2 regions of the Butyrivibrio sp. XBB1001 genome follow, and region 1 is predicted to be linked to the other one. Evidence: a T-box and tRNA genes for the amino acid it is inferred to sense, from the RefSeq annotation. Region 1 holds a T-box; the other holds one or more tRNA genes.
What was found. The T-box of region 1 lies ahead of tyrS (tyrosine--tRNA ligase). A T-box ahead of a tRNA ligase gene usually reads a tRNA of that ligase, here a tRNA-Tyr.
Positions count from the first base shown of each region.

Region 2: it encodes a tRNA-Tyr, which carries the amino acid that the T-box ahead of tyrS (tyrosine--tRNA ligase) is inferred to sense. The anticodon was not compared.

Region 1 is NZ_AUKA01000001.1:259,549-270,815, forward strand. It holds gene G631_RS0101120 (cation transporter) at 55-270, opposite strand; gene G631_RS0101125 (ArsR/SmtB family transcription factor) at 345-704, opposite strand; gene G631_RS19800 (N-acetylmuramoyl-L-alanine amidase family protein) at 983-3,673, opposite strand; gene tyrS (tyrosine--tRNA ligase) at 3,879-5,099, opposite strand; T-box leader at 5,263-5,521, opposite strand; gene G631_RS0101140 (folate family ECF transporter S component) at 5,581-6,159, opposite strand; THF riboswitch at 6,229-6,328, opposite strand; gene G631_RS0101145 (NAD(P)H-dependent glycerol-3-phosphate dehydrogenase) at 6,411-7,433, opposite strand; gene G631_RS0101150 (glycerol-3-phosphate acyltransferase) at 7,453-8,136, opposite strand; gene der (ribosome biogenesis GTPase Der) at 8,138-9,466, opposite strand; gene G631_RS0101160 (DUF512 domain-containing protein) at 9,521-10,879, opposite strand; gene G631_RS17610 (ribose-phosphate pyrophosphokinase) at 11,038-11,267, shown strand, end outside.
Region 2 is NZ_AUKA01000001.1:629,877-641,143, forward strand. It holds gene ychF (redox-regulated ATPase YchF) at 1-984, opposite strand, end outside; gene G631_RS0102745 (flavodoxin) at 1,089-1,526, opposite strand; gene G631_RS0102750 (hypothetical protein) at 1,657-1,866, opposite strand; tRNA gene G631_RS0102755 (tRNA-Asn) at 2,206-2,278, opposite strand; tRNA gene G631_RS0102760 (tRNA-Lys) at 2,631-2,702, opposite strand; tRNA gene G631_RS0102765 (tRNA-Phe) at 2,707-2,778, opposite strand; gene G631_RS17770 (helix-turn-helix domain-containing protein) at 3,013-3,234, opposite strand; tRNA gene G631_RS0102780 (tRNA-Tyr) at 3,582-3,665, opposite strand; tRNA gene G631_RS20865 (tRNA-Tyr) at 3,811-3,894, opposite strand; tRNA gene G631_RS0102785 (tRNA-Glu) at 3,899-3,972, opposite strand; gene G631_RS0102790 (helix-turn-helix domain-containing protein) at 4,140-4,394, opposite strand; tRNA gene G631_RS0102795 (tRNA-Leu) at 4,423-4,504, opposite strand; gene G631_RS0102800 (RNA-splicing ligase RtcB) at 5,122-6,339, opposite strand; gene G631_RS0102805 (DUF2828 family protein) at 6,396-7,865, opposite strand; gene G631_RS0102810 (WYL domain-containing protein) at 8,356-9,342, shown strand; gene G631_RS19865 (sensor domain-containing diguanylate cyclase) at 9,471-10,844, opposite strand; gene G631_RS0102820 (EAL domain-containing protein) at 10,903-11,267, opposite strand, start outside.

The DNA.
Region 1 (11,267 bases):
CAAATATAATTCACTTATAAGTATGTCTGAATAGCTCATAGACCATTTAATATGTCAGGCTTCGATTTCGCAGTCAGGTTCAACCTTCTTGCAAGCCTTGACTGCCTGTTCAAAAACGCTGTCAAATACGTCATCAGCTGCTTCAAGAATAAATTTCTGAGTCATAAAATTAACTCTTGCGTTTACAACACCTTCAATCTTCTTGACAGCATCTTCCATCTTAGCTGCACAGTTAGCACAATCAACTTCACACTTAAATGTCTTCTTCATATCTATATCTCCTTTTTACATTAGAATTTTTTATTATTAACTTTCAGATTTAATTCTGAAAGCTATATTCTGTATCATTCCTCAATATGATTAAGTCCCTGATCAATAATGGTTCTAACATGATCATCAGCCAAAAAATAGATTATGGACTTACCTTCTCTTCTGTTTCCAACCAGCTTACTCTGTTTAAGAACCTTGAGCTGATGAGAAATTGCTGACTGAGTCATATTAAGTGTCTCTGCAATATCGCATACACACATTTCCTGCTCAAACAAAGCAAACAGAATCTTTATTCTGGTTGAATCTCCAAAAACCTTAAAAAGCTCTGCAAGATCATATAATTCATCTTCATCAGGCATAAGCCTCTTGGTCTTAAGAACTACATTACTGTGGGTGCAGAACTCATCGCACAGCTCAACATCATTCATTGCCATAGAAATCACCTCTTTTAATTCAAACATATGAATATCTGTTCATATGTTTAATCTATCCCATATATTCATTTTTGTCAACAAAAAAATGAGCTATTTCTTTTTTCTTTAGAAATAGCTCAAACCCACTAATATTTTCCTATTACAATCGAGTAGAAGACGGTCAGTCTTCCTACTCGTCTGCGAGCCGCTGGTCAGCTTAGCTGACATATTTCATATCAGCGGCTCTGCAATATAAAAGGCCAGTTGCTGAAATATTATCAGCAACTGGCCTTAAAAGTTTAAGGAATCAGAACTCCATCAGCATCAAATGAATAGTTCTTGCCCCACTTCTTAATAGTTTCAGACTTGGCAAGCTTTCCATCAGCCTTAGTATAGTACTTAGCTCCGCCAACAGTGATCCATGTACTCTTAGTCTGTCTACCATCAGCCTTGAAGTAATAGGTATCACCATCAATGTCTACAAATCCAGTCTGCATTACGCCTTCTTCATCGAAGTAATAAGTTGCGCTCCACTTGTCCTTAAAGCCTTTTACCATCTTGCCATCCTTAGCAAAGTAGTAAGTCTTGCCATTTTCCGTATAGAATACGTTTTTCTGAAGAGTGCCTCTTTTACTAAAGAGATAATATTCTCCATCAATCTTCTGCATTCCTGTAAGATACTGGCCATCTTCTGTTACAAAGTAAACAGAACCATACTTTGTTGTCCATGTACCCTTAATTTTTTCTGGATCTTCTGGTTCATCCGGGTCATCTTGCCCCTTAATTGTATATTCAGGTGACAGGAAGTAGATGTTCATTATACTTCCGTCATCATAAGCATCCGTACCATCACAAGTCCACTCTACGCCATTAACGATAAGCTTTGGATTATCTGCAAACTCATGTGTATAATAATATTCACTGTTAATATGTAACAGTACCTTGAAACGATACCTGCCCTCTGAGAAGTAATCCTTATCATCTGCGGTTACTGGAATGAACTGCTCATGCAGATACTTCTGCCAGTGAATGCTCATAAATGTAACGGTATCAGGACCATCAAATGTAAGATTTTCATATTTTTGGCCCTCTACAAATATCTTTTCAATATTTGATTTGGCATTAATAGTTTCAATCTTATGCTTGCCCGCTTCTGGCAATTTACTATACTGATATCTCAACTCTGTGAGAGCTGAGATAGGCTTCAGATCTGATTTTACTGCTCTTACATATACTGTATAGGAACCAAATGGAAGACCTTTCTTATAAAATGCATTTGTAGGGTCAAAGAAATTATCCTCAGTATAGAAAGATTCCTGAGCAATAATAATTTCGTATTTATCAGCACCTCTGTATGGATCAAAACGTATTACTCCATTTTCTACTCTTACTCTTGAAAGGTACTCTCCATAAGTGAATTTTGAGTAAAACTCAGGAGAATCAACCACAGCTGATAACACAGTTGCTTTATCTTCTGGTCCATATGCCCTTGATACTAAAGAACAATCTCTGCCATCCATATAGTATTCACAATCAGCATCTAATAAATAATTATAATTATTATTTTTATACTCAGGATCAATTTCTACTCTGAATCGTGCCTTATAATAACCTACATCAAACCTGTCTTCTTTATAGCTTTCAAAATCGCCTTCTTCGTTCTTTCTTACCCATTCAAGGAAAGTAACCTTGATTCCATTAGTCTCTGGGATAAGTGTAGGTTCTACGCATTTACCATAATCAACAATGGTAAAGGTAAGCGAAGGATCTGATTTTATATTAGCTTTTGAAATTATTGTAGGTTCGGGTAATTCAGGAGCTTCTAACTCATATATTGGAGAAGCAAACGTCATGCTAGTTAAGTTAAAATTCTCATCATATGTAGTACCTACCCAACGCCAACCGATACCATTAACATAAAGTCTAAAATTTGGATCTAATTCATAATTATTGTAACAATCACGAATTTTAACTGATAAAAGAGCTCTATACTTTCCTTCAATGAATCTTGCAGCATCCTCCCAGTCACCGTATGGATTATTAGGATCATATTTTTCAGAATGAACCTGCCATCCTTTAAAAGTATATTCTAGTGCAGTATTAAAGCTGTTAAATGTTGGAGCCACGCAATCTTGCCCAAATTTACCCATCTTTTTTAGGTCATCAGAAGAAACCGAATCCTCTGTAATAGTAACTATCTTCGGTTCTGGTTCCGGATCTGGTTTCTCCATAGCGTATGCATATTCAATATCATAGGTCTGAGAAATAGGCTTAAAATTCTGTTTTGTGGCTGTTATATGTAGCATATATTTGCCAGGAGTAAAGCCCATATTAAAGAAATTATATATAAGATCAACCCTGTTTGTAGTAGCTATGATTGGGTCATGACCATCCACCTTCACAAAATATAAGCAATTCTCTGCATACGCATCAAATGTAAGGATATCCTCCTCAATCTTAACATTTGTGAGTGGTCTAAGAACAATATCATCAGCAACAAAGTCATAAGTAAGCTCTGCTGTCTGCGAAGAAACCTCATAAGTATGTTTTTTTAATGCTCTAACTGTTACTTTATAAGAACCACTTGAAAGACCAATTTCATTGCAATACTTATTAAGATTATAAGGTATATTAGAGGTAGTTATTGCTCCATTATCAACAACAATATCGTAAAAATAGTCATCACCAATAGAGTCAATATACAGCCATCCATCATTAATATATGCATTAAGGGTAGGAAGCGAAGAATTATCCATTGGCTTTACTTCTTCGGCTGCAGCTTCTAAAGGAGTAACTTCTTCTGGAAGTTCTTCTTTTACTTCAGGCACTTCTTCTTTAATTTCTTCAGTTATATCTTCAGTAACTTCTTCTGCTACCACTTCAGTCGTCTCACTCTCAACAGGAGTGTCAGCAAAAGCTGTAACAGGCTGAAGAACAAGGCCTGCACACAATGTTAGAGCTAGCAATTTCGTTAGAAACTTTTTACTCATGTAATCCCACCTTTCTCATAAGAAAACCTTTTGCGAAATGGCGTCTTTTTTGATTTCAAAAAGGAGCGCCACCATTTTTAATTTTATAATGTATTAAAATGAAAAAACATTAACCTTTAGTTAGTATTTTTAGATTTAATTTTATAAAAAAAGCCTGTATTTTCGCGTATTTACGAAAATACAGGCCAATTAAATCTAGTATTTATCAGAATGTTACTTTCTTGTATGACTTCTTGCCCTTACGAACCATAACGCCTTCAGCAAATACATCCTTGGTGTATGTTGTCTTAACGTCTGATACCTTCTCGTCGTTAAATGTAACACCGCCCTGCTCTACAGCACGTCTTGCTTCACTTCTTGTGTTGCAAAGGCCTGCAGAAACAAGTACCTGAAGAATATCAATAACTCCATCTCTGAAGTCCTCTTCCTTGAGGCTTGTAGCTGGAACGTTAGTCATGTCAGAACCACCTGCAAAAAGCGCTCTAGCAGCATCCTGCGCCTTCTGAGCTTCCTCTTTACCGTGTACAAGAGCTGTAAGCTCAAATGCAAGAATTTCCTTCTTCTCATTGATCCTTGAGTCATCCCACTTCTCCATCTCAAGGATTTCCTCGATAGGAATAAATGTAAGCATCTTAATGCACTTATCTACATCAGCATCGCCAACGTTTCTCCAGTACTGATAGAAATCAAATGGTGATGTCTTATTAGGATCAAGCCATACAGCATTTCCAGCAGTCTTACCCATCTTCTTGCCCTGAGAGTCTGTAAGAAGGGTAATAGTCATTGCATGAGCGTCCTTACCAAGTTTTCTTCTGATAAGCTCTGTTCCGCCCAGCATATTGCTCCACTGATCATCTCCACCAAATTCAAGATTACAGTTGTACTTCTGGAACATGTAGTAGAAGTCGTAAGACTGCATGATCATGTAGTTGAACTCAAGGAAAGAAAGTCCTTTTTCCATACGCTGCTTGTAGCACTCAGCTCTAAGCATATTGTTAACTGAAAAACATGCACCAACCTCGCGAAGAAGTTCAATGTAGTTAAGGTTTAAAAGCCAGTCTGCGTTGTTGACCATCATAGCCTTGCCTTCACCAAAGTCGATGAATTTCTCCATCTGCTTCTTGAAGCACTCTGCATTGTGATCGATGTCTTCTCTTGTAAGCATCTTTCTCATATCAGTTCTACCTGATGGATCACCGATCATTGTTGTACCGCCACCAATAAGGGCGATTGGCTTATTGCCAGCCATCTGAAGTCTCTTCATAAGAGTAAGCGCCATGAAGTGACCTGCAGTAAGGGAATCTGCTGTACAGTCAAAACCAATATAGAATGTTGCCTTACCTGTGTTAACAAGCTCTCTTATCTGCTCTTCATCTGTTACCTGGGCAATAAGTCCTCTTGCCTTTAACTCTTCAAAAATCTGCATTACGCACCTCCAAAATTATGTATGATTGCGAGAAGAAAGGAAACTTCCGCTTCACTAAACTCGAAAGAATCTCGTTAAGTGTCCGGAAGTGGTTCGAACTAGCTTCGATAATACCTCAGCAAGTTCTCTACACAAAAAAAGTCCTTCGCAATCATTATTGATTACGAAGGACGAATAATTCGTGTTACCACCTTCATTCACACATAGCTCACGCTATATGCCTCAGTAAGTACGGCTCAAAAAATAAGCGATACTCTCTTGATATAACGGTCAATACCGGCAGATCATACTAATTCCAAAGGAACATTCCGACCTGCAGCTCACGGAGGTATTCATCATCGCTCTTAACATACGCCTCTCACCAACCGGCTATTCTCTGTTGTCAGCCTGCGATTCTTACTTATTCCGATCATCGCTATTTCTATTTACTTAGATATATTAGTTTTTTTATTAATAAAAGTCAAGGAAAAAACGTATATCATCAGGTGTCAAAAATATTCTTTTTCACCTTACATACTACCTGAAGCATAACAAACATAATAAATGTATCGATTGGAAGCATCACGGCATTGGATGCAATTCTTGCTGGAAGAATAGCTGCTATAGCTTTTCCATAAAGCATATTAAGCCACAAAGTATTTAAAATAATATTGCAGACTATCTTAACAGATATCTGAGCACAAATTACTCTCCAAAGCTTTACAGGCTTATTATAGATAAAAATGCCATATAAAAAGGCTCCTATCATAGCTGTTAGAGTAAATCCAGGGAAGAAATCTCCATCTCCACTTATAAACCACTTAACAACGTCCATGGTTCCGCCAAAGATTGCTCCAATCCATGGTCCAAACAGGTAATCTACTATCTGATTGGGAAGCCCTGAAAAACCGATACGTACATACTGGCCAAATTTGATTGTCGCTACCTGCCCCAAGATAATAGCAAGAGCTCCCATAAGGCCACATATAGTAAGAACCTTAGTTTCTTTTAGCTGAGTCAGAGAGCCAAAAGTTCTTTTAAAAAAGTTTTCTTTTCCAGTTACAGATTGATTTTTAGACATAATAATACCTCCTTTGCAGTTTTCCTTTAACCACATCAGAGGCATGATAATAATCCTTATACATGATGTAGCAGCGGGATGCGACACTAAAACCGCGAGTCAAAAACTCTTCGTCCCGATGACAACTCCCTGTTCACCAGGCACTTAACGCTCTAACGTCTACTCTGCATAAACATTTTTTATTTGCACATATAATACTGTAATATCCTGCAAATTGCAATGGATTTTATGAAATTAAATATCAAAAAATATTACCAATCAAGATTACTGCTCTCAATCTTTTTATCTCTGATCATAAGATCATTGAGGGCTTCCTCTGGAGATTTGCCTTCAAAGAGAACCTGATTAACTGCAGTTACAATAGGCATCTCCACATCATATTTCTCTGCAAGAAGTCTTGCTGCCTTGGCACTATACACGCCTTCAACAACCATTTTGACTTCATCCATAGCTTCCTGCATAGATTTGCCCTGACCAATAAGGATACCTGCTCTTCTGTTTCTAGAGTGCATAGAAGCACAGGTAACAACAAGATCTCCAATACCTGAAAGTCCGCTAAAGGTCTCAAATTTACCACCCATAGCCATTCCAAGTCTTCCAATTTCTGCTATGCCTCGAGTTATAAGGGCCGCTTTAGCATTGTCTCCAAGCCCATAGCCATCAGCAATACCAGAAGCAAGTGCAATAACATTTTTAAGAGCTGCACCAATCTCTATTCCAAGCATATCTGGACTGATGTAAACTCTGAAAACATTACTCATAAAGACATTCTGAACAAGCCTTGCTGTTTCCTTGTCAAAAGCTCCAACTACAATAGATGTAGGCATGCCCTTTCCAACCTCTTCTGCATGTGAAGGGCCAGATAGTACACAGACCTGGCTTCCTGGAAGTTCATCAAGAATAACATCTGACATGACCATAAGGCTCTGCTCCTCTATACCCTTTGAGCAGTTAACAATGATCTGAGGATGTTCATCAGTGCTATTAATATAAGGCTTCATCTGTCTTACAGTCTCTCTCATATGAGAAGATGGGACAACTAAAACTACGATGTCCTTATCCTTTATAGCTTCCTCCATACTGCAGGTAAACTTAACAGAATCATCCAAAATAACACCTGGAAGCTTGTCTTCGTTCCCGTGATAAGCTCTAAGCTTATCTACTGTTTCCTGTCTTCTGGACCAAATAGTAATATTATGACCATTATTTTTAAGAAGGTAACCAAGGGCAATTCCCCAGCTACCAGCACCTATAATGCCTATTTCTTTTACCAAGATCAATTTTCTCCTACGATTAATCTATCTTATTCTTTTTGAAAATATAGGTCTTTCTCTCCTGACCCGCAAGGAGCTTTTTGATATTTCCTCTATGCTGATAAAAAGCAAGGAAAGTAAGGAATCCCAAGAGCACATACACTTCAATAAGGTTAGCCTGTGGCAATCCGCCAAAAAGTCCCATCTGGCCATAGATTATAGACATAACAAGAAGTGCGGTGTAGTAAAACAAACTGCAAACAGAGACAATGTGGAATAAGTTAAATGGCAAGAAAAATGAGATTACTCCCATAAGGATAAAAAGCCATGTAAACTGTATTCCAGCATAAATTGTGTAGCCCGCAGTGCAAGCAATTCCCTTGCCACCCTTAAACTTAAGAGTAACAGGAAAATCATGCCCAAGAACAGCTCCCGCAGCTGTATAAGTCATATAAAGAATAATAAAATCAGGATTACTTCTGCCAAAAAGAAGATAAGTGATAAAAATGGCAGCCATGCATTTAAGCATATCGCCAAGAAGAACTATTCCTCCAGCCTTTGGTCCTAATACTCTTAATGTGTTGGTTGTACCAGCGTTTCCGCTTCCAACCTTTCTGATGTCTACTCCCTTAAGTCTTCCATAAAAAACTGCAGTCTGTATCATTCCAAATACATAGCCGATCCCCAAGCAAATTACTCTTTCAAGTAGTAAACCAAGTCCCATTTTACTTGTCCTCTTTTCTCTCCCTTATGATAAATCGTAGAGGTGTTCCCTTAAATCCAAAGGCCTCTCTTATCTGATTCTCAATATATCTTGTGTAACTAAAGTGCATAAGCTTTTTGTCATTTACAAAGATAACAAATGTTGGAGGCTTAACAGAAGCCTGAGTAATATAGTAAAGCTTAAGCATCTTGCCCTTATCACTTGGTGGCTGCTGCATTACTACAGCCTGTGTCATGATCTCGTTGAGAACACCAGTTGATACTCTCATAGCATGGTTCTCAGAAACCATATCGATCATGTCATAGAGCTTAACAAGTCTCTGTCCTGTTTCGGCTGATATAAAGATTATCTCGGCATAGTTCATAAAGGCCAGAGTATTTCTGATGTCCTTAGTAAACTCTTTTACAGAATGGTTATCCTTCTCGATAAGATCCCACTTATTAACAGCGATAATAACTGCCTTGCCGCTTTCATGGGCGATTCCAGCAATCTTAGCGTCCTGCTCAGTTACGCCCTCAGCTGCATTGATAACAAGGATAGCAACATCTGCTCTTTCTACAGCTCCTACTGTTCTAACAATCATGTAGTGCTCAAGCTCGTCCTTGACCTTATTCTTTCTGCGAAGGCCTGCTGTATCGATAAATGTATATTTCTTGCCATTATATTTAACCTGAGTATCGATGGCATCTCTTGTTGTACCTGCAATATCAGAAACAATAAGTCTGTTCTCGCCTATAAGTTTGTTAATGATAGATGACTTACCAACGTTTGGCTTACCAATAATGGCAATCTTAGTAGAATCATCCTCTTCCTCATCAGTAGATGACTTGCTAAAGTGGCTTACTACTTCTTCCAAAAGATCACCAATACCCTGCTTGTTAACAGCAGAAATAGGGAAAGGCTCTCCAATTCCCAGATTATAAAATTCATATACATCAAGTGAATCCCTATTGTAGTTATCAACCTTGTTTACGCACAAAACAACAGGCTTACCAGATTTCCTAAGCATATCTGCAACCTTGGAATCAGAATCTGTAAGTCCCTGCTTAACATCAACCATGAAGATGATAACATCAGCTGTATCAATAGCTATCTGGGCCTGATCTCTCATCTGTGCCAGAATGATGTCCTTGGAATCAGGCTCGATACCGCCTGTGTCAATAAGAGTAAAGCTGTGATTCAGCCACTCTACATCCTGATATATTCTGTCTCTTGTTACTCCAGGTGTATCCTGCACAATAGCGATCCTGCTACCAGCAAGCGCATTAAAAAGTGTAGATTTACCTACGTTAGGTCTACCGACCACCGCTACAATATTTCTTTTACTCATAAAAACTTCCTTATCTATGTATTACTATTTAAGTGGAAAGCTCCTGATAAATAATCAGAAAAGCTCATCAACATGTATATCAAAAAGCTTGGATACAAGGTCATGTCCATCACACTTGACAATGCCCACCTTGACATTAAGCTCTCTTTCTATATCTCCTACTGTTACGTCATCAAGAAGATAATCTTCTCCGCTTCTAAGAAGGTTCTCGGGAAGATACAGAACATCTCCCAAATCCTTACCTTTTAGCTGTTTTATAATATCCTGACCAGTTAAAAGCCCTGATACAGTGATCCTCTCGCCAAAAAACTCATTGATTATCTCATAAACTGATGTATTTAGTCCAGGGCAAACTGATACAGCTCTATCTACAAGCTCTTTTATACAAGGATATACCAGTTTACCAGTTGCAAAAGAGATATGCCTCTTAAGGCCCTTAATGTGATCCATATGCTCAGAAAGAGCTATTTTCATAGACTCTTCAAATTCATTTATGAGAAGCCGAACCATTCCTACACCGTTTTCAAGCTGGATATAACCATCATATCGTTCTTCCTCAGGGAAATCTCGGCCTGCCAGAAAATACCACTCGTCACTCGCGTGTATAAAATGAATTCCATGCTCCTTATAAACCTTTTTCTGCCAGGATTCAATCTCATCGATAACCTTTTCTGCATCCTCCTTGTTAAACGGCTCAAGCGGATACAGGCCATCTCTATATTTGGAAAGACCAACTGGCACAACAGATACGCTCTGAAGGTTAGGAATATACTTGGTAAGATCTGTTATGGACCTTGTCAGCTCAGGGCCATCATTGACACCCTTACATAGAACAATCTGTCCGTTTATTTCTATACCAGTTCCTGGAGCGCAGAGTCTGTCTACCTTTTTAAGAGCTTCTCCAGCAAATCTATTTCCCAGCATTTTGCAGCGCAGTTCTGGGTTAGTAGTCTGAAAAGAGATATTGATTGGTGATAGGTGATATTTTAATATTCTGTCTATATCCTTGTCAGACATATTAGTAAGAGTTACATAATTCCCCTGTAGGAAGGAAAGTCTTGAATCATCATCTTTAAAATACAGGGTATCTCTCATTCCCTTTGGCATCTGGTCAATAAAGCAAAAGATACAGTTATTACTACAACGTCTATAGTTGTCCATGAGGCCATTTTCGAATTCTATTCCAAGGTCCTCATCAAAATCCTTATCAATATCCAGAAGCCACTCTTCTCCATCAGCCTTCCTGATAAGAACATCCAAATGATCATCTTGTACTAGGTACTGATAGTCAAATACATCCTCCAGTTCCTGATCATTAATTTTCAGTAGGTAGTCACCCTTTTCTATATTTAGTTCCTGAGCAATGCTGCCGTCTTCAACATTGCCTATTAAATGTCCATTATACTTTTTCATAACCTTCATTATACATGAAATTCCTTGACGTGTCAGTAAATAAGATGGTAAAACATAAGATGTAGGATCTTGAGCAATTTTTACTTAAGAAAACCGCGATCATATGATATCAAAACCAGGTATCAATTACATGTTATCAATGAAAAAAGGGGATAATTATGCCAGATTTTCACAAGCTAGAAGCTACTATTCCTGTAGCTCCGCTTAACCTTATCGTAATGGATTCAGCAAGGGATCTTGGAGATAGTGTAGACAAATATATATCTCAGTTCAGGCATGAACTTTACAAGATGCCCGAGAACGATCCAGCTTTCCATGGTTATGTCAAGGACAGTTATCAGATCAAGATCAACCTTGACAGATTTAGAAGTGGTGAAGCCAAGGCTAC
Region 2 (11,267 bases), 370 kb from region 1:
ATCCTCGTAGTTGATAACCTCTGCCTTGATAAAGCCTCTCTCAAAGTCAGTGTGAATCTTACCTGCTGCCTGTGGAGCCTTAGTACCAATCTTGATAGTCCAAGCTCTTGTCTCATCTTCACCAGATGTAAGGAAGCTCATAAGTCCAAGAGTTCTGTAGCTTGCTGCAATAAGCTTATCAAGACCTGACTCAGTAAGGCCAAGGCTATCAAGGAACTCTGCCTTCTCATCCTCGTCAAGCTCAGAAATCTCAGCCTCGATCTGAGCGCTGATTACAAATACTTCACTACCAGACTTAGCTGCCAGATCTCTTACAGCCTGTACATACTGGTTAGAAGCGCCATCATCTGCAAGATCATCATCCTTGACATTTGCTGCATAAATAACTGGCTTCCATGTGAGAAGATCCATGCTGTTCATAAGTGCCTTCTCATCTTCATCCTCAATTTCAAGCTCTCTTGCCATCTTGTTGTCTTCAAGAGTAGCCTTGATCTTATTGAGAAGCTCAAGCTCTTTAGCCGCTGTCTTGTCCATTCTGGCTGTCTTGGTAACCTTGGCAATTCTACGCTCAAGTACCTCAAGGTCAGCAAAAATAAGCTCAAGGTTAATTGTCTCGATATCTCTTGCTGGATCAACGCTTCCATCTACATGTACAACGTTAGGATCCTCAAAGCATCTTACTACATGCACGATAGCATCTGTCTCTCTAATATTAGCAAGGAACTGGTTTCCAAGACCTTCGCCCTTAGATGCGCCCTTTACAAGTCCAGCAATATCAACGAACTCAATAGTTGCTGGTGTAACCTTCTTGGAATGATAAAGATCTCCAAGAGCCTTAAGCCTCTTATCAGGTACTGCTACAACTCCCACGTTAGGATCGATTGTAGCGAAAGGATAGTTCGCAGCAAGCGCTCCTGCATTTGTGAGTGAGTTAAAAAGTGTTGACTTACCTACGTTTGGTAAACCTACTATGCCCAACTTCATGGTATTTATCTCCTTCAATACATAAATAATCTACAATAAAAATAGCCCTAACACGGCAGAATATATATTACCATGTTAGGACAATTTTGTAAAAATCTCACGTATTACAGTTCTGATGCGGAATGTGCAAGCTTAGCATCTACTGATGCTGCTCCTGAAACATATTCTCCAAGCTTCTCAGCTGTCTTACCTATTCCGCTTCCACCAGATGTGGCAAATGCGTGTATAGTCTTGCCATTCCAATCATAGCCCTTACAGAATGTGTATACTACTCTTGGCGCCTGGCCATACCAGATAGGAAAGCCAATGTAGACAGTATCATAGTTGTCAAAGTTCTCAATTCTTCCACTTACAGGAACATCCTTCTTACCAATCTGCTCTTTGTTACATCTTGCAAGTGGATTGGTCCACTTGATATCTGCAGCTGTGTAAGGCTGCTCTGGAACTATCTCAAAAAGATCAGCGCCAATCTTAGCTGCGAATTCCTTTGCTACCGCTGCTGTGGTTCCTTCAGCACTGAAGTAGGTTACTAGCGTTGTCATGATTCACCTCCCGGACGTTTGTGTTTTAGGTAATATAACACATTTATGAATTTATTGCAATTAGATTGTTGACAACTTTTATAATTTTAAAATAGGGATCGCTATGCGACCCCTACCATCTCATTTGCAATTATTCAAAGTCAAATGGATTACTATAGCAATACCATTCAGCCGGCTCAATATCTCGCCAGAATGCAATCTGACGTGCCTTGTTTTTTAGAGCTTTTTGATTCTGCCTATTTGCTTTAAAAGCTTTGTTGTTTGGATTATGTTGATTAGCATAATCATTAAGCTGTTTCTGAGTATGTGTCTTTGATGATACACCCTTACATTTTGCCATAAGCTCCTTCTCCTTTCTCCCCGATTCCATCGCAATGATCACGCACGAGATAGCGGACACACATGCCCCTTCTAAGCTGAATCTGGTGGCACTAATACCAGATTATCCCTGCAGTTAATCATGCCTCGAGGTTGGAGAATAATTTTTACTTCTGCAAAAATTATCATTTCTATTATAGCAGACAGTAGAAAAAAATATATCAATCAATTTCCTATAGTCCCAGGAACGGGTCGCAGGCATCCGGTGGATGCCACGCTTGCGACTCCGAGCTCTGCGAGGGATCCCATAACCTTCCGCGTATGAAGCGGGTGCTCTACCTCTTGAGCTATCCTGGAAAAGCGGATACAGAGGGACTTGAACCCACAACCTCCCGGTTAACAGCCGGGCGCTCTGCCGATTGAGCTATGTATCCAAAACTGCGGTAGCAGGGTCGCAGGCATCCAGGGGATGCCATGCTTGCGACTCCGAGCTCTGCGAAGGGAACCTGCAACACCCTGAGTCGTCTCTGCCTAAGTTCGATCACGCAAATCACAGATTTGCTATCTCACTTAACAGTCAGGTGCTCTACCAATTGAACTATGCCGCATCAGTGCTGCTGGTGGGGGCGCAGGCATCCGGGGGATGCCACGCTTGCGACTCCGAGCTCCGCGAGGGAACCCACGACCTTCGGTTTCCCGTCTGGATTAGCTCGATCACGCAAATCACAGATTTGCTATCTCGCGTCAAGAGACCGTTGCTCTTCCAACTGAGCTACAACAGCTTAGTGCTCCCCACGGGGGTTGAACCCGCATCTCTCGGCTTAAAAGGCCGGTGCATATCCGCTCTGCCAAGGAAGCGTAGTGGACTCGGACGGTATCGAACCGCCTCACAGGGATTTTCAATCCCCCGCTCTACCATTTGAGCTACAAGTCCATATAGAGACATAGTGAGGTCGCAGGCATCCAAGGGATGCCATGCTTGCGACTCCGAGCCTGCGAAGGGAACTCACGATCCCGGAGTTGTCCCACAAGGGGACTAGCTTCGCTTCGCGTCCGGAGCCTTTCCATCTTGGCTACTACGTCTTACTACGGCACTCAGATTTGAACTAAGACTACCGGAATCAAAGTCCTGTGGGCTACCCATTACCCCATACCGTAAGATGCAGTCTTACTCGACTGCAATTATTCTCTCAATAGGAACTTCAAGATATACTGAAAGCGCCACTATCCTGTCTATACTTGGAAGGACATCTCCTCTTATGTATCTATAGACAAGTGATGTGCTAGTCCCAAGGTATTCGGAAACTTCCGTGACTGTATGACCGCTTTCTCTTATCAACTCTCTTATGTGTGTTCCTGTTGTTTCAACATCTATTACTGGATAATCCATTTTTCTAATCTCCTTTTTTGCATTAAAAAACCACTTAACTTTGCAAGCTAAGTGGTTACAGATCTAATCGACCTAATCTATTCTTAATGCTCCGGACCATCCATCATTTTCTGGATCCTGGACCACTTTCCACCAACTTGCAATTTGCATAACTAACAAAGCACTTCTGATTTTTGCAGAACTGCATAAACTGTTTGTTATTAAATTGCTTGTTGATAGTTACGTAGTACATTCTTAAATAAATCCTCTTAACTTTCTGCTGCTCTTTGGCAGCTCCATATCTTTGTTACATTTGTATTATCGTCCCGCCGGACCAGTTTGTATAGTGTCATCGGATGACACTTAAGTGGGCAGGGTGAGACTCGAACTCACGTTGTTTCTGTTGTCAGGGTTTTACAGACCCCTGCCTTCGCCACTAGGCATACCTACCCGGAGCGTTTGCGGAAGGGTGCTGGATGTCCGGGGGACATCCGTTTAGCACGGCCGAGCTACGCACAGGCGAACCTTCGGCACGAAAAGCCGTGCTCTGCCTTAGCAGGGCAGCACCATAAGCCATCTCGGTCACGCAAACATAAGTGGGTGGAGCAGGAATTGCACCTGCGGTGTTTCAAATGTGGGAGTTTTACAGACTCTTGCCCTCGCTTCTAGGCATACCCACCCATAATACCTCCTGCGGGACTTGAACCCGGCATCTCCAGCTTGAGAGGCTGACGTCCTAACCAATTAGACCAAGAAGGCAGATGATCCCAACGGGACTTGAACCCGGTATCTCTGACGTGAAAGGCCAGTGTCCGTCGTCGCTTCGCGTCCTCCGAGTGCGTAGCTCGGCCTCCCCTGGAGGCCACGCACCCAACGCCTATGGGACCATGTGCAGGCGTATTCACACCTGCTTATCTATATTCAATTCATGCGCTTAGTTCATAAAGTCCTTCCCCTAAAACAATGATGTCATCAATAGCCACGCCAAAGATAACAGATAAAGCAACTAAGTTATCGATTGTAGGCATAGCAGTTCCATGCTGCCATTTGTAAATCGCCTGTGGAGTAGCAAATCCGAACACATCCTGTAAATCCCTAACAGACATACCGGCTGCCACTCTTAAATCAGTAATTCTCTGTCCCGTAGCGACCATATCGATCGCTGGAATATTCTGTGTCATTTCTAACTCCTTTCTGGCATTTGCCAAGTACACGAGGTGGGATTCGAACCCACATGCATTACTGCGTCTGATTCTAAGTCAGGTGCGTCTACCAGCTTCGCCACTCGTGCAAGTTTTGGGACTGCTGCGTCCTCGCTTCGCGTCGTCCGAATGCGTAGCTCGGCCTCCCCCGGAGGCCACGCATCCAATTACACCACGAATCTATAGCGCAGAGTCTGAGACTGCGACGGCACTTCGTGCCTAGTCCCCTTGTGGGAAACCCAGATTCCCTTTCAGGATGGCGATTTTTCCCCTTCGGGGACTAGCTTCGCGTCGCTCCCTTGCTGTACCAATTGAGCCAACTCTGCATATTTAGACAAAAGAAAAACCGCTTGCCTTGTCATCTAAGGTAAGCGGTACGCAAACATGTTTATCTATAAGCTTCTGAACCGTTTTTTATACAATCCGATTCTTTGCCAAAACAACATTTTCTCGCATTTGCCTATCCTTAAATGAGCGCATGAAATTAAACATCCACTCTGATTTGCTCTGGAGTGATGATTCATAACTTTCGCTATAAAGGCAATAATTGCGATTCATTGTTGTCATGTCTCTTCTTTTCCTTTCCGGGAGCTTGCATCTGCTCCGCTTATCTCTTTCTATATCGTATAGTAACACTAGTATCTTTAGTTGTCATTAGCCTTGTAGTATAAAATATACTGCCAGGCCAATGACAACAAACCTACATTTAATTAGATACCTTGAAGTTATAAATTGGCTTCATCACATCAATAATCTCCACGGACTCCTTGATCACATCGATAATGTCATCCAGTGACTTATAGGCCATTGGTGCCTCATCAATTGTAGCCTCACAGACAGATGATGTATAGATTCCCTTCATAGCCTCTTTGTACTCATCCATTGAAAGGTTGTTCCTGGCTGCTGATCTCGACATAAGTCTTCCTGCGCCGTGTGGAGCTGAGTAGTTCCACTCAGGGTTTCCTTTACCTATGGCAAGGACAGAACCATCCCTCATATTGATAGGAATTAGAACTTTCTCACCCTTATGAGCTGCAATAGAGCCCTTTCTAAGGATCATCTCCTCAGTATCAATGTAGTTATGAATTGTGTGAAAAGCCTCGCCAGCTACAAGGCCTGTTTTCTCTAAAAGAATCTCCGCCATCTTCTCACGATTTCTCTTAGCAAATCTCTGACATATCTCCACATCGTGAAGGTAGTCCTCAAGATACTTGCCTGATAAGTAGCAAAGATCCTCAGGCATTGTCATTGGTCCCTCATGATACTTCTTGTTGTAAAGCTCCTTAAGGGCAGCCTGGATCTCGGTACGTCTTCCCTGTGCCTTGTACTCTTTGATCAGTTCCTCTCTTGCCTCCAGATACTCACCGATTCCCTTATCAAGATCAACCGCAAGAGTCTGGTATAACTCAGCAACCTGCTTGCCAAGATTTCTTGAGCCAGAGTGGATTATAAGATATTGGGTGCCATCAGCAGCTCTATCCACCTCTATAAAATGATTACCTCCGCCAAGAGTGCCCAGAGATCTCTCGAGACGCTTTGCCTCCTTTAGCTGGCGATAGCAACGAAGCTCTGTCAGGTCGAACTTCTCAATTCTTCCGTCCCACACTTCGCGTCCGCAAGGAATTGTGAATGCAGCCATATCCAGCTTCTCCAGGTCAATCTTCTGCTTGCCAAGATTAACTGTATACATACCACATCCGATATCGACACCAACCACGTTAGGCACTGCCTTATCTGTGATTGTCATTGTTGTTCCGATTGTGCAGCCCTTCCCAGCATGAACGTCAGGCATGATTCTGATCTTTGAGCCCTCAGTCATAGGGTAGTCGCACATTCGTCTTATTTGCTCTATTGCCTCGTCCTCAACAACCTTGGCGTAGCAAAGAGCTGTATTTACTTTTCCCTTTATCTCAATAGTATTCATAATTATCCTTCCAGTCTCGGCTGGGAGTCTTCATTCTCCCAGCCTCTTCTATTAACTCATGCCGCTATCCTTTCGTAGCGCTCAGCTGAAAGGATACTCATCATGAATTTATATGGTTCTAAGTTACCTTCTTTTAACATTGAAAAAATCTGTGGGCTGCAGCCTGAAACAAGCGCTACTCCCTGATCATTCATCTTAACAGGCTGCTGTTTGCCATGGCTGTTCACGTTCCAGAAAACTATCTGTGGAAGTTTGAAGCCGTATCTTGCATACTCTGCTTTAGCATGCTCGAAGTTTGTAGCCTCGGCATTACCAGCACAGTAATTGAACTCCATGTCTGAGATTATGTATAGCTTCTCTGGCATATCAGCCTGTGTTAGCTTATTAGCTACAGCAGTCATTAGAATCAGGTTAAAGGTCTTCTCGATATTTGTATCGCTACATTCGTTGAATCCCATGCAGTAACGCACCTTCTCAACAATATCTCTGCCCTTGATCTCGATGAGTCTAGGATTTGTTGAGAATGTTATGAAGTGATTTCTAAATGCACCGGTATTTCTTTCTGCAAAGAAGATGCCAAGTGACTGTGCAACTGCCGCAGGAAGAGGGTTCGTTCCGCAATACATAGAACCCGAACCATCAACCACTACAAGAGAATTCTCTGAACCAGCGAAGTTCTCAAGAGCATTCCAGGTTGCGTTCATGGCGCGCCTCTCATCCTCTGTGAACTGTGCTCTGTTTATTACAGGAGCTATCACATCGTATGGTGTAAGTGCGCCTGTGTGCATAACAGAAGAATCTGTCTCAGCCTTGGTTATAAAGGCATGGTATCTCTCCTGATCATTTCTGATAAATGCCTGTCTGTATTTGTACAGCGCCTTTGAAGGCAGCTTCTCATAATCAAAAGAGTAATCCTTTTCTCTAAGGTTATTCTCTATGATCTTGATCTGAGCTCTGAGCGCCGAGAGTGTTTTACGATACTCAGCATCAGAGATTTTAATAGCTCTGGCAATCTTCTTTGCTTTTCTTACAGCATCTTTATTGCTTGTATTTACAGAAGGAAGCCATTTTGCCAAAAGAGATATGTTTGCATTCTCACCATTTTCAGCAAGTTCGTCTATGTCGGCATTCAGAGTTTGCTCAATATATGCCATAACATCTTTTTCTACAGGTGTATCCAGTAGAGCCATAAGATCATCATATCTGCCATACTCTGCCACATTTTCAATATTCTTTTTAACAGATTCAGGCTCTGCAGCCGCAAGATACTTAAGAATAACCTTAAACACTCTTCTCTCACCCAGGCCGCCTCTGATATCTCTTGCAAAGAAAAGCATCTTCATCGCGAGATTAGCATCCTCAGCATAAGCTCTTATGAATCTTGTAATGATATCTTCATCTGAAGCTTTTCTAAGCGCACCAATTGTTGCAAAAAGATCCAGACAGTCTGATTTTGTTGATGCATAAGTCACAGCGCCATTCTCTGTATATGTTTTGTTTGCTTCTTTCTTTAAAAACTCTAACATCTTAGTTTCCTCCTTCATCAAGATGCAACCGGGTTATAGTGCCCGGCTCACTCACCCTGCTTATGCAGGGCACGATACCAAATCGTGGACCTAGTTAATTGCTGTATGCACCTTTTTATGATCACTAGATACGTCCCTTAACATAAGAGGGGTTCTAACCCTCCACCAGCCTGGTTATTAGCCAGGTGCTACTCTCTGTAGCTATATGTGGTTTCGTTTGCTGTTCGTATCTTTTATCCAAGACACATACACCCCGAAGGGTTGGAGCGGGATTTGAACCCGCAAAGCCGAACCTAAAGATCGGTGCTTAACCATTTAGCGATCCTGTAATGATTGCTGTCTGTGTCTTTGTTGTGACTTAATCATAGCGCTTTGAATTGGAGATAAAAAGATGTAGATTGACCCAATGTCACAACCCCAATATAATGTGAAATATAAGTATTTTTATTTAAGAAAAGCGTTTTTCGCAACCCCAATTAAGAGGCGTAATATGACTGAGAAATATAAGATCTATCTTTCAGATGATACAAAATCAAGACTTATAAACGATGCTGAGCTCTTTGAATTCACCAAAAAAGACGAGTCTGTAAATCTCAACGCTTTCCTGAAGACGTTGATTGTAAACTACTTTGACCAGTACAGACATGACAGTGAGAATCTCCTTTCAAGCATCAAGCAGGACCTGACTGCCATCACATCCATAAGTGATAAAGATGCCGCACTACTGGCGGATAAGATTGTAAGTACATATATTAAGGCAGACAGTTTTCAAAGTAGCAAGAACTCTGCCCTCACTCTGACTGTAAGCGGCTCTTCTTATGAGATTCTTAAGATTATTGAGAATAACATGTTAAAAGACACTTCTCTTTCCCAATACCTCAAGGATATGTTCAACTCTTATCTATCCATACCACGTAGCGAAAGGGAAGCTATCATATTCAAAGACACCTATGAAGATATCGCTAAAGCTCTTAAAGAGCACAGAATATTGTCTTTTACAAATACAACATCAGGCGATGAAAAAGCTTATCTTGTAGAGCCATACATAATCGCTCCTTCCAAAGAGGAGCAGTGTAATTACCTTCTTTGTAAAGATAGAAGCACCAGAAGACCTAGAACATTTAGAATTTCCAGACTCAGAAGCGTTTTTGTGACATCTGATTCTTTTCCTGTGGATCCAGACACACAAAAAGAACTCCAGGAAAAAGCTATCCGGAGCCCTCAGTCAGTATCATTAACAGTCCAGGCCGTTGTCCGCCTGAATAAATATGGAGTTAAAAAGTTTAAAGCAATTACCAAGAACAGGCCACTCGTCTCAAAAATTGAAGGCGATCTCTACTACTTCGACTGGCCAGAGCTTCAGCTGGAAGAATACTTCAAGCGTTTTGGCAGAGATGCAATAGTAATAAAGCCTGCATCATTAAAAGAAAAAATCAAGAAGTTCTACTATTACGGACTAAGAGAATACAGCAAATAATACAACTGCAATAATAGTGCCTGTCACCAGCCTTTGCGAAGGATTTGTAGACTTATAATAGCTGTTTAAAGAGCCCGATTCATCACGAACCGGGCTCTTGTCATGTCTCTCTGACTTATGATTATTTTCTATCCATTATCTTTCCGTGTTTTTAAATATTTTTTGTTTTCATACATCCTTCTGTCTGCAGCTTCAAATACTTCAGCCACACTGGTCTCTTTATCATATTTGGCCATACCACAGGCAATGATAAGTCCGCCGTTTAAAAGAGCCTCTTCATTATGTTGTGTAATTAACTCAACCAACTCCTCGCTTCGAGCATAATCCTCATCCTGGGAAATAACCACGAATTCATCACCACCAACTCTGTAGACAGGGCTACGTTTAAATGTTCGACAGATTATCTCGCAGGCGTCACAAATACATTTATCCCCCGCTTCATGTCCTTCTGTATCATTAATCCTCTTCAGATCATTTACATCCAATACCACAATGGCGAACTCAGGCTGACGATGCTCCTGAATTCTCCCATTCATCAGATTCTCTCTTTCCTTATACGCATTTTTATTTTTTATGCCGGTAAGAGCATCTACTTCAGCCATATTCTGAACAAGTGCAAGTTTTTCAGTATATTCACGCTTAATACGCATGGCATCTGTCACATCCTGACACAGTCCTAATAGGCACTCCCTGCCTGTATCATCAGTAAATTTAAGCTTTGTAGTCTGGAACTGCCTAGGATTACCTGCAGCATCAAGAACATCTTCGTAGAAGATATATGGCTTGTCCATCGCAAGGGCTTTTTTATCATCCTCAATAAAATGAAGCGCGGTGTCTTCGTCAAAGATTTCTAAATCAGTCAGGCCCACAACTCCCTCTGGAGTATCTTTATGAGCATAATTAGCAAATGACTGATTACATGCAAGATATTTTCCGGTATCCACATCTTTTGAAAATGTCATGGCAGGCATATTGGTTAAAAGATCTGAAACGGATTTCTTCAGGCTCAATATCTTTCTGCTTGCATCAGCCTCTTTTCTAAGACGCTCATTCTCCTGTTGCAGCCTTGCATATTCTCCAGATATCTCCTCATTCTCATTTAATTCGTCACCAACAAAAGCTCCTTGATCTGTGTACCAGATGAATGCAAGTCTTGTTCCATCTTCCTTATAGATATGTTTGCCGTAGGAATGGATTATTCTATACTCACCATCCCTTTTTATTCTATAGATTACATCATAGACCCCACCCTCAGTTACAAATCGGTAAACTGCATTATTTATAGAAGATATGTCATCCGGGTGTGCATCATGATACATATCGTTATCCATCAGATCATAGATTTCTTTTTTATCCATGCCTTTGTATCCGGACAGTTCAAAAAAGCCCTCAGACAGAACTATCGTAACCACTCTCTTATCTACAGACTGGTAAATTGCAAAGGGTATGGGACTGTTTTCTAAAAGTTTTAATTCCTCATCACTATATCTGTACTTTTCCATTAGATATACCTCCCCACATAAGAAGCCATCGCTCCATCTATCATCTGCTTTCCATTACTTATGCTCGTTTATCGTAATCAAGCTCTTTATCAAATGCCTTTTCAAAATCCTCTACCGGCATTGGTTTGAAGAAATAATACCCTTGCATCTCCTGGCAACCTCTATCTTTTAAGAAATCAGCCTGATCTTTGGTCTCTACTCCTTCTGCAATCAGCTTCATTCCTAGTAGCTCTACCAATTTGATCACCTGCGTGATTATGATACGGCTCTTTTCCATATCTCCAGCTCCAGTAAGAAAATGGAGATCCATTTTAATACGATCAACAGGAACTTCTTTGAGCATATGCAGTGATGAGTATCCGCTTCCAAAATCATCCATTTCTACCTGGAAGCCATATTCACGAAGTTCAGAAGTTGTTTTTA